Regions from separate parts of the Pseudomonas sp. GW101-3H06 genome, predicted to be linked through region 2. Evidence: predicted binding sites of a transcription regulator. Region 2 holds the regulator's gene; each other region holds the start of a gene.
The links. Region 2 encodes sigma-54, which starts transcription at its own class of promoters, with help from an activator protein. Its sites were predicted from a motif close to ANTGGCATNNANNTTGCTNT; they were not measured.
Positions count from the first base shown of each region.

Region 1 (3,691 bases), 3.5 Mb from region 2:
CACCCAGGTGTCCTTGGTTCCGCCGCCCTGGGAGGAATTCACCACCAGGGAGCCTTCGCGCAGGGCAACACGGGTCAAGCCGCCGGGCACGACCCGGGTTTCGCGGCCAGACAACACAAACGGACGCAAGTCGATATGGCGCGGCGCGATGCCGTTTTCGACAAAGGTCGGACAGGTCGACAGCGACAGTGTCGGTTGCGCGATGTAGGCATGGGGCTTGGCGATGATCCTTGCGCGGAAGGCTTCGATTTCCGCCGCTGTCGCCGCTGGCCCCACCAGCATCCCGTAACCGCCGGAGCCCTGGGTTTCCTTGACCACCAGTTCCGGCAGATTGGCCAGCACATGGGACAGCTCGGACGGATTACGACATTGCCAGGTCGGCACGTTCTTCAGGATCGGCTCTTCGTCCAGATAAAACCGGATCATGTCCGTGACAAACGGGTACACCGATTTGTCATCCGCCACCCCCGTGCCGATGGCATTGGCCAGCACCACATTGCCGGACCGATAGGATGACAGCAGCCCCGGCACGCCGAGCATCGACTCCGGATTGAAGGCCAGTGGGTCAAGGAACGCATCGTCGAGGCGGCGATAAATCACATCAACGGCTTTCGGTCCATCGGTGGTGCGCATGAAGACCTTGTCGTCACGCACGAACAGGTCCGCGCCTTCCACCAGCTCCACGCCCATCTCTCGCGCCAGAAACGCATGTTCGAAGAACGCACTGTTAAAGCGCCCCGGCGTCAGTACTACAACGCTCGGGTTGTCGATCGGGCTGGAGCTTTTCAGCGTATCGAGCAGCAGGTTCGGATAGTGATCGATGGGTGCGATGCGTTGCGCCGCGAACAACTCGGGGAAAAGACGCATCATCATCTTGCGGTCTTCGAGCATGTAGCTGACACCGCTGGGCGTGCGCAGATTGTCTTCGAGCACGTAGTACGTGCCGTCGCCGTCGCGCACCAGATCGACACCGGAGATGTGCGAATAGATATCGCGGTGCAGATCCAGCCCCTGCATCGCCAACTGGTACTGTTCGTTGGCCAGCACTTGCTCGGCCGGAATGATGCCGGCCTTGATGATCCGCTGCTCGTGGTAGAGGTCGGCGAGGAACATGTTCAACGCCTTGACCCGCTGAATGCAGCCCCGCTCGACCACCCGCCATTCACTGGCCGGGATGCTGCGTGGAATGGTGTCGAAGGGAATCAGGCGCTCTGTCCCCTGCTCATCACCGTAGAGCGTGAACGTAATCCCGGCGCGATGAAATAACAGATCGGCCTCGCGTCGCCGTTGTGCCAAAAGCTCGTCAGGCGTTTCGGCCAGCCAACGGGCAAACTCCCGATAATGCGGGCGGACCTGGCCGCCGGCATCGTACATCTCATCAAAATAGGTGCGGATCATGCCGTACTCCTTGTCACCCGGACGTACGGACCTCTGCAAGGCCCGCGCCATCGGCATAAACGCTTTGATATCAATCAGTTGGATATTCGATACACAGACACCGCACCAATCCTGTGCGCCAGCTGTTCCATCCTGATCGCCCCCGCTTCATTGCAAGGCAATGTTGTTGCCTATCACCAGCATAGTCAGAGTTGATTTCACTGCCCGGTTAGCGCTGTGGATAATCCGTGCATCCGCTGAAAAAACTTCACCAGCATCTGTTCAATGAAGTCTTCAGCCTCACTTATTCGGTTGCTCCGGCAACCCGGTCCGGCATGCTCCGACCGGCTTCTCTCCTTACCGGTCTTCCCTTTTAGCCACCCGCTCAGGTGGCTTTTTTTTGTTTCGTTGAAACGCGATTTTTTATTCTGCAAAAACGAAAACGGCCAACCCGAAGGTCAGCCGTCATCGCTGGTTGCTGCTGCTCATAATGTTATGCGAGTCGCCCTCGTACCTCCTGCTTGACTCCCCAGCCCTCAATGATGCCGCCCAATGGCTCGACCACCGCTTCGAAACCCTGCTCGAAGTCGCCGATGTCATCATAGGTGGCGTACATGACCTTGCTTAACTCCAGCGCCCAGGCACCGTCGTCGCGCACACTGACTTGCGCATTCAGGGATTCCCCACGATGAAAATGACCTGCCGCCCTGCGTGCCCGCTCCTCATCCGGGAAAATGGCGTAGAACTCGATGGGATGGAATCGTGAAAAGTCGAAACCGCCTTCTTTCATGCGGCGCAGCACGCTGCTGCTGATGTCTTCTTGATAGGCTGTGCTCATGAAACGTCCTCCTCAAACCGATGGATAGACTTTCCGTACTCCCTTCGCGCGCAAGCATGACTGCGAGCGCTTCGGCAACCGATGTGCCGACGGGAAACAAGCATGTAGCTGACAAGACCAGACCTTAGCGATCCATTCGCTGATCTCGATTGCAGAGTAGCCTCAGGATAGAGCCGCTGCCAAGGCCTGGATGAGAATGTGACAGGTGTTGTTCAGATTGGCGTGATGCCGAGGATTTCAATGCTGTTCTGGGTTTTGAGGTTTTTGACGCTCGCGTCAGGGGTCCGCCCTTCCAGATCGTTCAAATCCAGCTTGGCGGCGACAGGGAGGAGACGTTGCTTGATGAGTTTTGCGGCCTGCTCGTGACTAGGGCATTCCTCGCACTCGAAGACTTCGTCGATCGTTTCGCCATGATCATCCACGAAAGTGACTTTCCACTTTGACATCGGAGCCTCCTCTATCAAACCCGCGAATGGGCTTACACCTATCTCGACTTTAGCTCGAATTGATCGTTCCAACGGATTACAGCAAACAGGATGTAAAACAAAGAACCTGTGGGAGCGAACCGGCTCCGGCTCGTTCCCACAGTAATTATGCGTCAACCATCAATCGTTGCTGGGCTTACCCACCGCTTGCAGCACGTACTGCGGCAACGCGAAGGCGCCGATGTGTATTTCCGGATTGTAGTAGCGCGTGACAATGCCGCTGCCTGCGAAGCGCTGTTGCAGGGTTTCACGGGACAATTGGCGATAAGCGGTATTGGTCGAGCCCCAGGCGAAGGTCATTGAACCACCGATGTAGGTCGGTACCGCAGCCTGGTAGAAGTGCCAGTCCGGGAACAGACTGCGCAGGCGACCGGCGGTGGTTTTGACTTCGTCGATCTGCATGAACGGCGTGCCGTTCTGCGTCACCAGGATGCCACCGTCATTCAGGCAGCGATGGCAGGCCTGGTAGAAGTTTTCCGAGAACAGCACTTCGCCCGGACCGATCGGGTCGGTGGAGTCGGAAATGATCACGTCGAATTTTTCAGTGGTGGTGGCGACGAAACGCATGCCGTCGTCGATCACCAGGTTCAGGCGTGGATCGTCATAGGCGCCTTTGGAGTGATTCGGCAGGAATTCCTTGCACATATCGACCACGGTGCCGTCGATCTCGACCATGGTGATGTGTTCGACGCTACGGTGCTTGGAGACTTCACGCAGCATGCCGCCGTCGCCGCCGCCGATGATCAGCACGCGCTTGGCGGTGCCATGAGCGAGGATCGGCACGTGGGTGAGCATCTCGTGGTAGATGAACTCATCGGCTTCGGTGGTCTGGATCACGCCGTCCAGTGCCATGACCCGGCCCATGCGCGGGTTTTCGAAGATGACGAGGTGCTGGTGTTCGGTGCGCACTTCGTGCAGCAGTTTGTCCATGCGAAAACGCTGGCCGTAGCCTTCGTAGAGGGTTTCCAGGTAGTCGCTGGTCGGGGTGGTG
Region 1 covers NZ_JBWKZO010000001.1:4,634,995-4,638,685, forward strand. The annotation lists gene AC07ZE_RS21095 (circularly permuted type 2 ATP-grasp protein) at 1-1,398, opposite strand, end outside; gene AC07ZE_RS21100 (ribonuclease E inhibitor RraB) at 1,871-2,215, opposite strand; gene AC07ZE_RS21105 (hypothetical protein) at 2,428-2,661, opposite strand; gene speE (polyamine aminopropyltransferase) at 2,821-3,691, opposite strand, start outside.
Region 1: the regulator sigma-54 is predicted to act here: its motif matches at 1,553-1,572, upstream of AC07ZE_RS21095 (circularly permuted type 2 ATP-grasp protein).

Region 2 (3,691 bases):
CTTGATTGCTCGGGGCGCTGCGCAGTTTGTCGCGCACGTCCTTGCGGTCGAGCATGCTGGCAATCTGGCGCAACAACTCAAGGTGCGCATCGGTGGCGGCTTCCGGGACCAGTAGCACAAACAGCAGGTCAACCGGCGCGCCGTCGATGGCGTCGAAATCTATAGGGGCATCCAGGTGCATCAAGGCGCTGATGGGCGCATTGCATCCCTTGAGGCGGCAATGAGGAATGGCGATGCCGTTGCCAAAACCGGTCGAGCCGAGTTTTTCGCGGGCGATCAAAGCCTCGAAGACATCTTGCATCTCCAGATCCGGCACTTCGCGATGGATAAGGTTGGCAATTTGCTCTAGGGCTTTCTTTTTACTGCCGCCCGGCACGTTCACCAGGGAACGGCCGGGGGTCAGGATGCTTTCAAGTCGGATCATGGGTTGGGAGTGTTAACGACCGGTAGCGCCCTGGAGGAGGCTCTGGGTCTTTTCCTTATGCTTTTTGAGTTGTTTATCCAGCTTGTCGGTCAAGGCGTCGATCGCCGCGTACATATCGGTATGTTCCGCGTTCGCGACCACTTCATTGCCGGGAATATGCAGCGTGGCTTCGATTTTCTGCTTCAGCTTTTCGACCGTCATCGTGACCTGCACGTTGGTGATCTTGTCGAAATGTCGCTCCAATCGTTCGAGTTTTTCGCCGATGTAGGTGCGAAGAGGTTCGGTCACTTCCAGTTGGTGTCCACTGATGTTGACTTGCATACAGCTTCTCCTTCGTTGCCAGTGCATAAAGCGGCAGATCAGATGATCTGCCACTGGAACGCTGTGGCGTGGCTCTACATCAATCGCTTGCGTTCGCTCGAAGGCGCGATCCCGAGGGATTCGCGGTACTTGGCGACGGTGCGGCGAGCCACCTGAATGCCTTGTGCCTCCAGTAAACCAGCGATCTTGCTGTCACTCAACGGCTTTTTCTGATTTTCCGCGGCAACCAGTTTTTTGATGATCGCGCGGATCGCCGTGGACGAGCATTCGCCGCCTTCGGAGGTGCTGACGTGACTGGAGAAAAAGTATTTCAGTTCATAAATACCCCGGGGGGTATGCATGAATTTCTGCGTGGTCACCCGTGAGATCGTCGACTCGTGCATGCCGACCGCTTCAGCGATGTCATGCAGGACCAACGGCTTCATCGCCTCGTCGCCATACTCCAGGAAGCCGCGCTGATGCTCGACGATCTGGGTGGCTACTTTCATCAGGGTTTCGTTGCGGCTTTGCAGGCTCTTGATGAACCAGCGGGCTTCCTGCAGCTGATTGCGCATGAAGGTGTTGTCGGCACTGGTATCGGCGCGGCGCACGAAGCCTGCGTACTGGGCGTTGACCCGCAGTCGTGGCACAGACTCCTGGTTGAGCTCTACCAGCCAGCGCTCGTTGTCCTTGCGCACGATCACGTCCGGGACCACATATTCGGCTTCGGTGGACTCGATCTGCGAGCCCGGGCGCGGATTGAGGCTCTGGACCAGTTCGATGACCTGGCGCAGTTCGTCTTCCTTGAGCTTCATGCGGCGCATCAGCTGGCTGTAGTCACGGCTGCCGAGCAAGTCGATGTAATCGGTGACCAGGCGTTTGGCCTCGGCCAGCCAGGGTGTTTTGGCAGGCAGCTGGCGCAATTGCAGCAACAGGCATTCACCCAGGTTACGGGCGCCGATGCCGGCGGGTTCGAATTGCTGGATGCGGTGCAGGACGGCTTCGATCTCGTCCAGTTCGATGTCCAGTTCCGGATCGAAGGCTTCGAGGATTTCCTCGAGCGTTTCGTCCAGATAGCCCTGATTGTTGATGCAGTCGATCAGGGTCACGGCAATCAGCCGGTCAGTGTCGGACATCGGGGCCAGGTTCAGCTGCCAGAGCAAGTGGCTTTGAAGGCTTTCACCGGCTGATGTGCGGGTGGTGAAGTCCCACTCGTCATCATCGTTGCTGGGAAGGTTGCTGGCGCTGGTCTGGTAGACGTCTTCCCATGCCGTATCGACAGGAAGTTCGTTGGGGATGCGTTCGTTCCAGTCGCCTTCGTCGAGGTTATCAACCGTCGGCGCGCTTTCCTGGTAGGAGGGTTCCTGGATGTCGGTGTTGGGCTTCTGTTCGGCGTTGTCGGCCAAGGGGTCGGTGTTGTCGAAGTCGTCGCCTTCTTCCTGGCGCTCGAGCATCGGATTGGACTCCAGGGCCTCCTGGATTTCCTGCTGCAGGTCCAGGGTCGACAATTGGAGCAGGCGGATGGCCTGTTGCAGCTGCGGTGTCATCGTCAGCTGCTGGCCCATTCTCAAGACTAGCGATGGTTTCATGGCAGGGGCTTAACACCTTATTCGCCGGCGCACATGCGCCATCCACTACAGGGGCGCCGGAGCGCCAAACATAAGCAAATTATATGCCCGAAGTTGCGGTGCTTGCCTAGAGCGCTGTAACAATAAAAAAGTATTGATTTTTATCGAGACAAGCGCTCGGTCGACTAGCCAGCTCAGTGCTTACAGGCGGAACTCATGGCCCAGGTACACTTCCTTGACCAGATCGTTGGCCAGGATGGTGTCGGAGTCGCCTTCGGCGATCAGTTGGCCATCGTTGACGATATAGGCTGTTTCGCAGATATCCAGGGTTTCACGGACGTTGTGGTCAGTGATCAGCACGCCAATGCCCTTGGCCTTGAGGTGGTGGATGATCTGTTTGATGTCGCCCACCGAAATCGGGTCCACGCCGGCGAAGGGTTCGTCGAGCAGGATGAATTTCGGGTTGGTGGCCAGTGCGCGGGCGATTTCCACGCGGCGGCGTTCGCCACCGGACAGGCTCATGCCGAGGTTGTCGCGGATGTGGCTGATGTGGAACTCCTGCAGCAGGCTTTCCAACTCCTGGCGACGATCGGCCTTGTCGAGTTCCTTGCGGGTCTCGAGGATGGCCATGATGTTGTCGGCCACCGACAGTTTGCGGAAGATCGACGCTTCTTGCGGCAGATAGCCGATACCGGCCTTCGCGCGACCGTGCATAGGCTGGTGGCTGACGTCCAGGTCGTCGATCAGGACGCGGCCCTGATCGGCCCTTACCAGGCCTACGATCATGTAGAAGCAGGTGGTCTTGCCGGCGCCGTTGGGGCCAAGCAGGCCGACGATCTGACCGCTGTCGATGGACAGGCTCACGTCACGCACGACCTGGCGGCTCTTGTAGCTCTTGGCCAGATGCTGAGCTTTCAGAGTTGCCATTACTGGGCCTTTTGCTCGTCGGTTTTCTTTTTCGGCTGGATCACCATGTCGATGCGTGGGCGCGCTTCGGTGACTTTGCTGCCTGTGGCGCGACCGGCGCTGGCCAGCTTTTTAACGGTGTCGTAGACGATTTTTTCGCCCTGGGTGACGTTGTTGTCCTTGTCGACGACTTTGGCGCGATCGATCAGCACAACGCGGTTTTGCGTTGCATGATACTGGATGGTCACGCCCCAGCCTTGAACAGGCTTGGCATCGCCCGCGGTTTGCACTTGTTCGAAGTAGGCGAGGTTGCCCACCGACGTCACCACATCGATATCGCCGTTAGATGCGCGGGTCATGGTCACTTTGTTGCCTGTGACCTTCATCGAGCCTTGGGTGATGATCACGTCGCCCGTGTAGGTGGCGATACCGTTCTTGTCGTCCAGCTGGGCGTCGTCGGCCTGAATGCGGATAGGCTGCTGTTGGTCATCCG
Region 2 covers NZ_JBWKZO010000001.1:1,089,619-1,093,309, forward strand. The annotation lists gene ptsN (PTS IIA-like nitrogen regulatory protein PtsN) at 1-424, opposite strand, end outside; gene hpf (ribosome hibernation-promoting factor, HPF/YfiA family) at 437-745, opposite strand; gene AC07ZE_RS04910 (RNA polymerase factor sigma-54) at 820-2,313, opposite strand; gene lptB (LPS export ABC transporter ATP-binding protein) at 2,494-3,219, opposite strand; gene lptA (lipopolysaccharide transport periplasmic protein LptA) at 3,219-3,691, opposite strand, start outside.

Region 3 (3,691 bases), 1.0 Mb from region 2:
TGATAGAGATCTTCGGCGTCTTTCATCGGGAAACGCTTGAGCACCAGCAGCACCCGGTTGGCCAGGCGCGACCACAGGCACAGGCGATAAGCGGTTTCCATGGTGGCCATGCCGCGCACGGCAGAGGTGTGCTCACGTGCTTCCTCAAGGCCAAGCCCGACGGCTTCCTCGATAAGCAGGCCTTCAAGGCCTTTTGGGCAAGTGAGGAAGAGTTCGAAATGATCGGACATGAGGATTTCTGTGCCTTTGGCTGAGTGAACCGGCAACGCATTGCCGGCCCGGTTTTCAATCAGGCGCTTTTCTCGAAGAGCGCCCGCGTGGCACGAAGGTGTGCCGTCCCACCCTTGCTGCTCGGGTTAAAAGAGCTTAGATGCAAGGACAGATAAAAAAGTTGATGCAACAAAATGTCATAAGTCGACCCTTCGTCGAATAATCCCCACTGCAACGCGAGGCATTCTCACCAAAGGATCAACCGCTTCATCCTGCGGGGGGCCGATCATACAGGGCTTTGATCAATAAATACGCGGCGAACATCGTGTTACTTATGGCCATACCACATTAACGGTTACGTGCTTATGACAAAACGATCATTCCCTCGATGTGACGCATTGGTTAGAACTCAATACAGGTTGGCGCCGCAATGACGTCAACACCTTGGCTCGCCACGCTGGCAGCGAGCCCCCAACGGCAGAGTTTTTCTGCCTGACCTCGATTGAGGTCGACGCGATAAAAACAGTCAACAAGTGAGGGCTACACCCTATGAGAAGACTTAAGCGTGATCCGTTGGAAAGAGCATTTTTGCGCGGATATCAATATGGCGTTGGTGGCAAATCCCGTGAGCTTTGCCCATTTACTCTACCGTCGGTACGCCAAGCCTGGATTAACGGCTGGCGAGAAGGACGCGGCGACAATTGGGACGGTATGACCGGCACTGCGGGAATCCACAGACTCAACGAACTTCACGCCGTCGGCTAACACAGGGCACAACACTCCGACATACAATCTGATTACGCAACGAATTAACCACGCACGTCCCATCCGGACGGCGGGCTACGGCCCAGGGGCTCCTTCGAGGAGCCCTTTTTTATGCCCGAAAAACTACAGATGCTCATTGTGGCGAGGGGATTTATCCCCGTTCGGCGGCGCAGCCGTCGCAAAACCTGCTTGCGGGGTACTGTTGAAGAAAAACAAGGGCCGCTGCGCGACCCAACGGGGATAAATCCCCTCGCCACAAAAGCCCCTTGCGTTAGCGCAGGGCGGCGATAGCGTCGACCGACTCGCGAATCAATGCCGGGCCTTTGTAGATAAAACCCGAATAGATCTGCACCAGGCTTGCGCCCGCGGTGATTTTCTCGGCCGCGTGTTTGCCTTCGGTGATGCCGCCTGCCGCGATGATCGGCAAGCGACCGCCCAGCTCGGCCGCCAGCACCTTCACTGTGTGGGTGCTCTTGTCGCGAACCGGTGCGCCCGACAGACCGCCCGCCTCGTCGCCATGCTCCATGCCTTCGACGCCCACGCGGCTCAGGGTGGTATTGGTCGCGATGACCGCGTCCATACCGGTCTCAATCAATGCCTGGGCGACCTGGGCGGTTTCTTCGTCGGTCATGTCCGGGGCAATCTTGATGGCCAGCGGCACGTGTTTACCGTGACGCAGCGCCAGTTCCGCGCGACGTGCAGCCAGGTCGGCCAGCAACTGCTTGAGCGAGTCGCCGAATTGCAGGCTGCGCAGGCCCGGGGTGTTCGGCGAGCTGACGTTGACCGTCACGTAACTGGCTTGGGCGTAGACCTTGTCCAGGCAAATCAGGTAATCGTCGACCGCACGCTCGACCGGCGTATCGAAGTTCTTGCCGATGTTGATGCCCAGCACGCCCTTGTACTTGGCCGCCGCCACGCGGGCCAGCAGGTGATCGACGCCGAGGTTGTTGAAACCCATGCGGTTGATGATCGCCTCGGCTTCCGGCAGACGGAACAGGCGTGGCTTCGGGTTGCCCGGCTGAGGACGCGGGGTGATGGTACCGATTTCGACAAAACCGAAACCCAACTGCGCAAAGCCGTCGATGGCTGCACCGTTCTTGTCCAGACCCGCCGCCAGACCTACCGGATTCGGGAAGTCCAGGCCCATGACATTCACCGGCATCTTCGCCGGTGCCTTGCACAGCAAGCCGTTGAGCCCCAGACGCCCGCCCGCGCCGATCAGGTCCAGGGACAGATCGTGGGAAGTTTCCGGGGAAAGTTTGAACAACAGCTGACGGGCCAGGGTGTACATGGGCGGGTTGGACTCAGGGCGGCGAAAAGTGGCGGCGATTATAGCCGGGCACAGGTCCACAGGCGAGGCGCAAGCGAAAAACAGCCGGCGATGGCATATGCCTTGCACCTCCTCAGTCATCAGCACCCATGCCAACGACGGGATGCGTGCCAGGACAATGGCGTCGTTAGCCGGACTTGCGTGTGCAAGGAACCGGGACGACGCTTTTTTTTGCAAGGTGAACACGTGATGAACGAACCGTCAGCCGGCCCTCTGGCCTGGGTCAATGGCAGCGATGCCCCGGAAAAGACAGACATCAATCTGGGCTTCATGGCCCTGAGCGACTGCGCCTCGGTGGTGGTTGCCGCCACCCAGGGGTTCGCCCAGCCCTACGGCCTGACCCTGAACCTGAAGCGCCAGCCGTCCTGGGCCAATCTGCGGGACAAACTGGTCAGCGGAGAGCTCGACGCCGCCCACAGCCTGTACGGCTTGATCTATGCCGTGCACCTGGGCATCGGTGGCGTGGCCGCGACTGATATGGCCGTGCTCATGGGCCTGAACCAGAACGGCCAGAGCATCAACCTCTCCCACGGTTTACAGGGCCTGGGCGTGACCGGTCCTGAGGCACTGCACCGACACGTGCACCAATCTCGCCCAAAACTGACCTTTGCTCAGACCTTTCCCACCGGCACCCACGCCATGTGGCTGTATTACTGGCTCGCCAGTCAGGGCATTCATCCGTTGCAGGACGTCGACAGCGTGGTGGTGCCGCCCCCGCAAATGGTCGCGCACCTGCAAGCGGGCCGCATCGACGGTTTTTGTGTCGGCGAGCCCTGGTCCGCCAGAGCGGTGCAACAGAATCTGGGTTTTACCCTGGCGACGACCCAGACCATCTGGCCCGATCACCCGGAAAAAGTCCTGGGCTGCACCCGCGCCTTCGTCGAGCAATACCCCAATACCGCTCGGGCGCTGGTGATGGCAATCCTGCAAGCCAGCCGTTTCATCGAAGACAGCGCCGAAAACCGCCGCAGCACCGCGCAATTGCTCAGCGCACCGCAGTACCTCGACGCCCCGCTCGACTGCATCGAACCGCGTCTGCTGGGCGACTACGCCGACGGTCTCGGCAATCGCTGGCAAGACCCGCACGCCTTGCGTTTCCATGCTGATGGCGAGGTCAATTTGCCGTACCTGTCCGATGGCATGTGGTTCATGACCCAATTCCGTCGCTGGGGGTTGTTGCGCGACGATCCGGATTACCTCGCGGTGGCCCGTCAGGTCCAGCAACTAGACTTGTATCGAGAGGCTGCCAGTGCCGTCGGAGTCGCTTCTGCGGGCGAAGCAATGCGCAGCAGCCAGCTGATCGACGGCAGGGTCTGGGACGGGTCTGATCCGGCCGGTTACGCCCGCAGTTTCAAACTGCATGCCATGAGCGACAGCTCGCCCCTT
Region 3 covers NZ_JBWKZO010000001.1:2,091,099-2,094,789, reverse strand. The annotation lists gene rlmKL (bifunctional 23S rRNA (guanine(2069)-N(7))-methyltransferase RlmK/23S rRNA (guanine(2445)-N(2))-methyltransferase RlmL) at 1-230, opposite strand, end outside; gene rmf (ribosome modulation factor) at 760-975, shown strand; gene AC07ZE_RS09525 (quinone-dependent dihydroorotate dehydrogenase) at 1,247-2,266, opposite strand; gene AC07ZE_RS09520 (CmpA/NrtA family ABC transporter substrate-binding protein) at 2,495-3,691, shown strand, end outside.
Region 3: the regulator sigma-54 is predicted to act here: its motif matches at 2,356-2,375, upstream of AC07ZE_RS09520 (CmpA/NrtA family ABC transporter substrate-binding protein).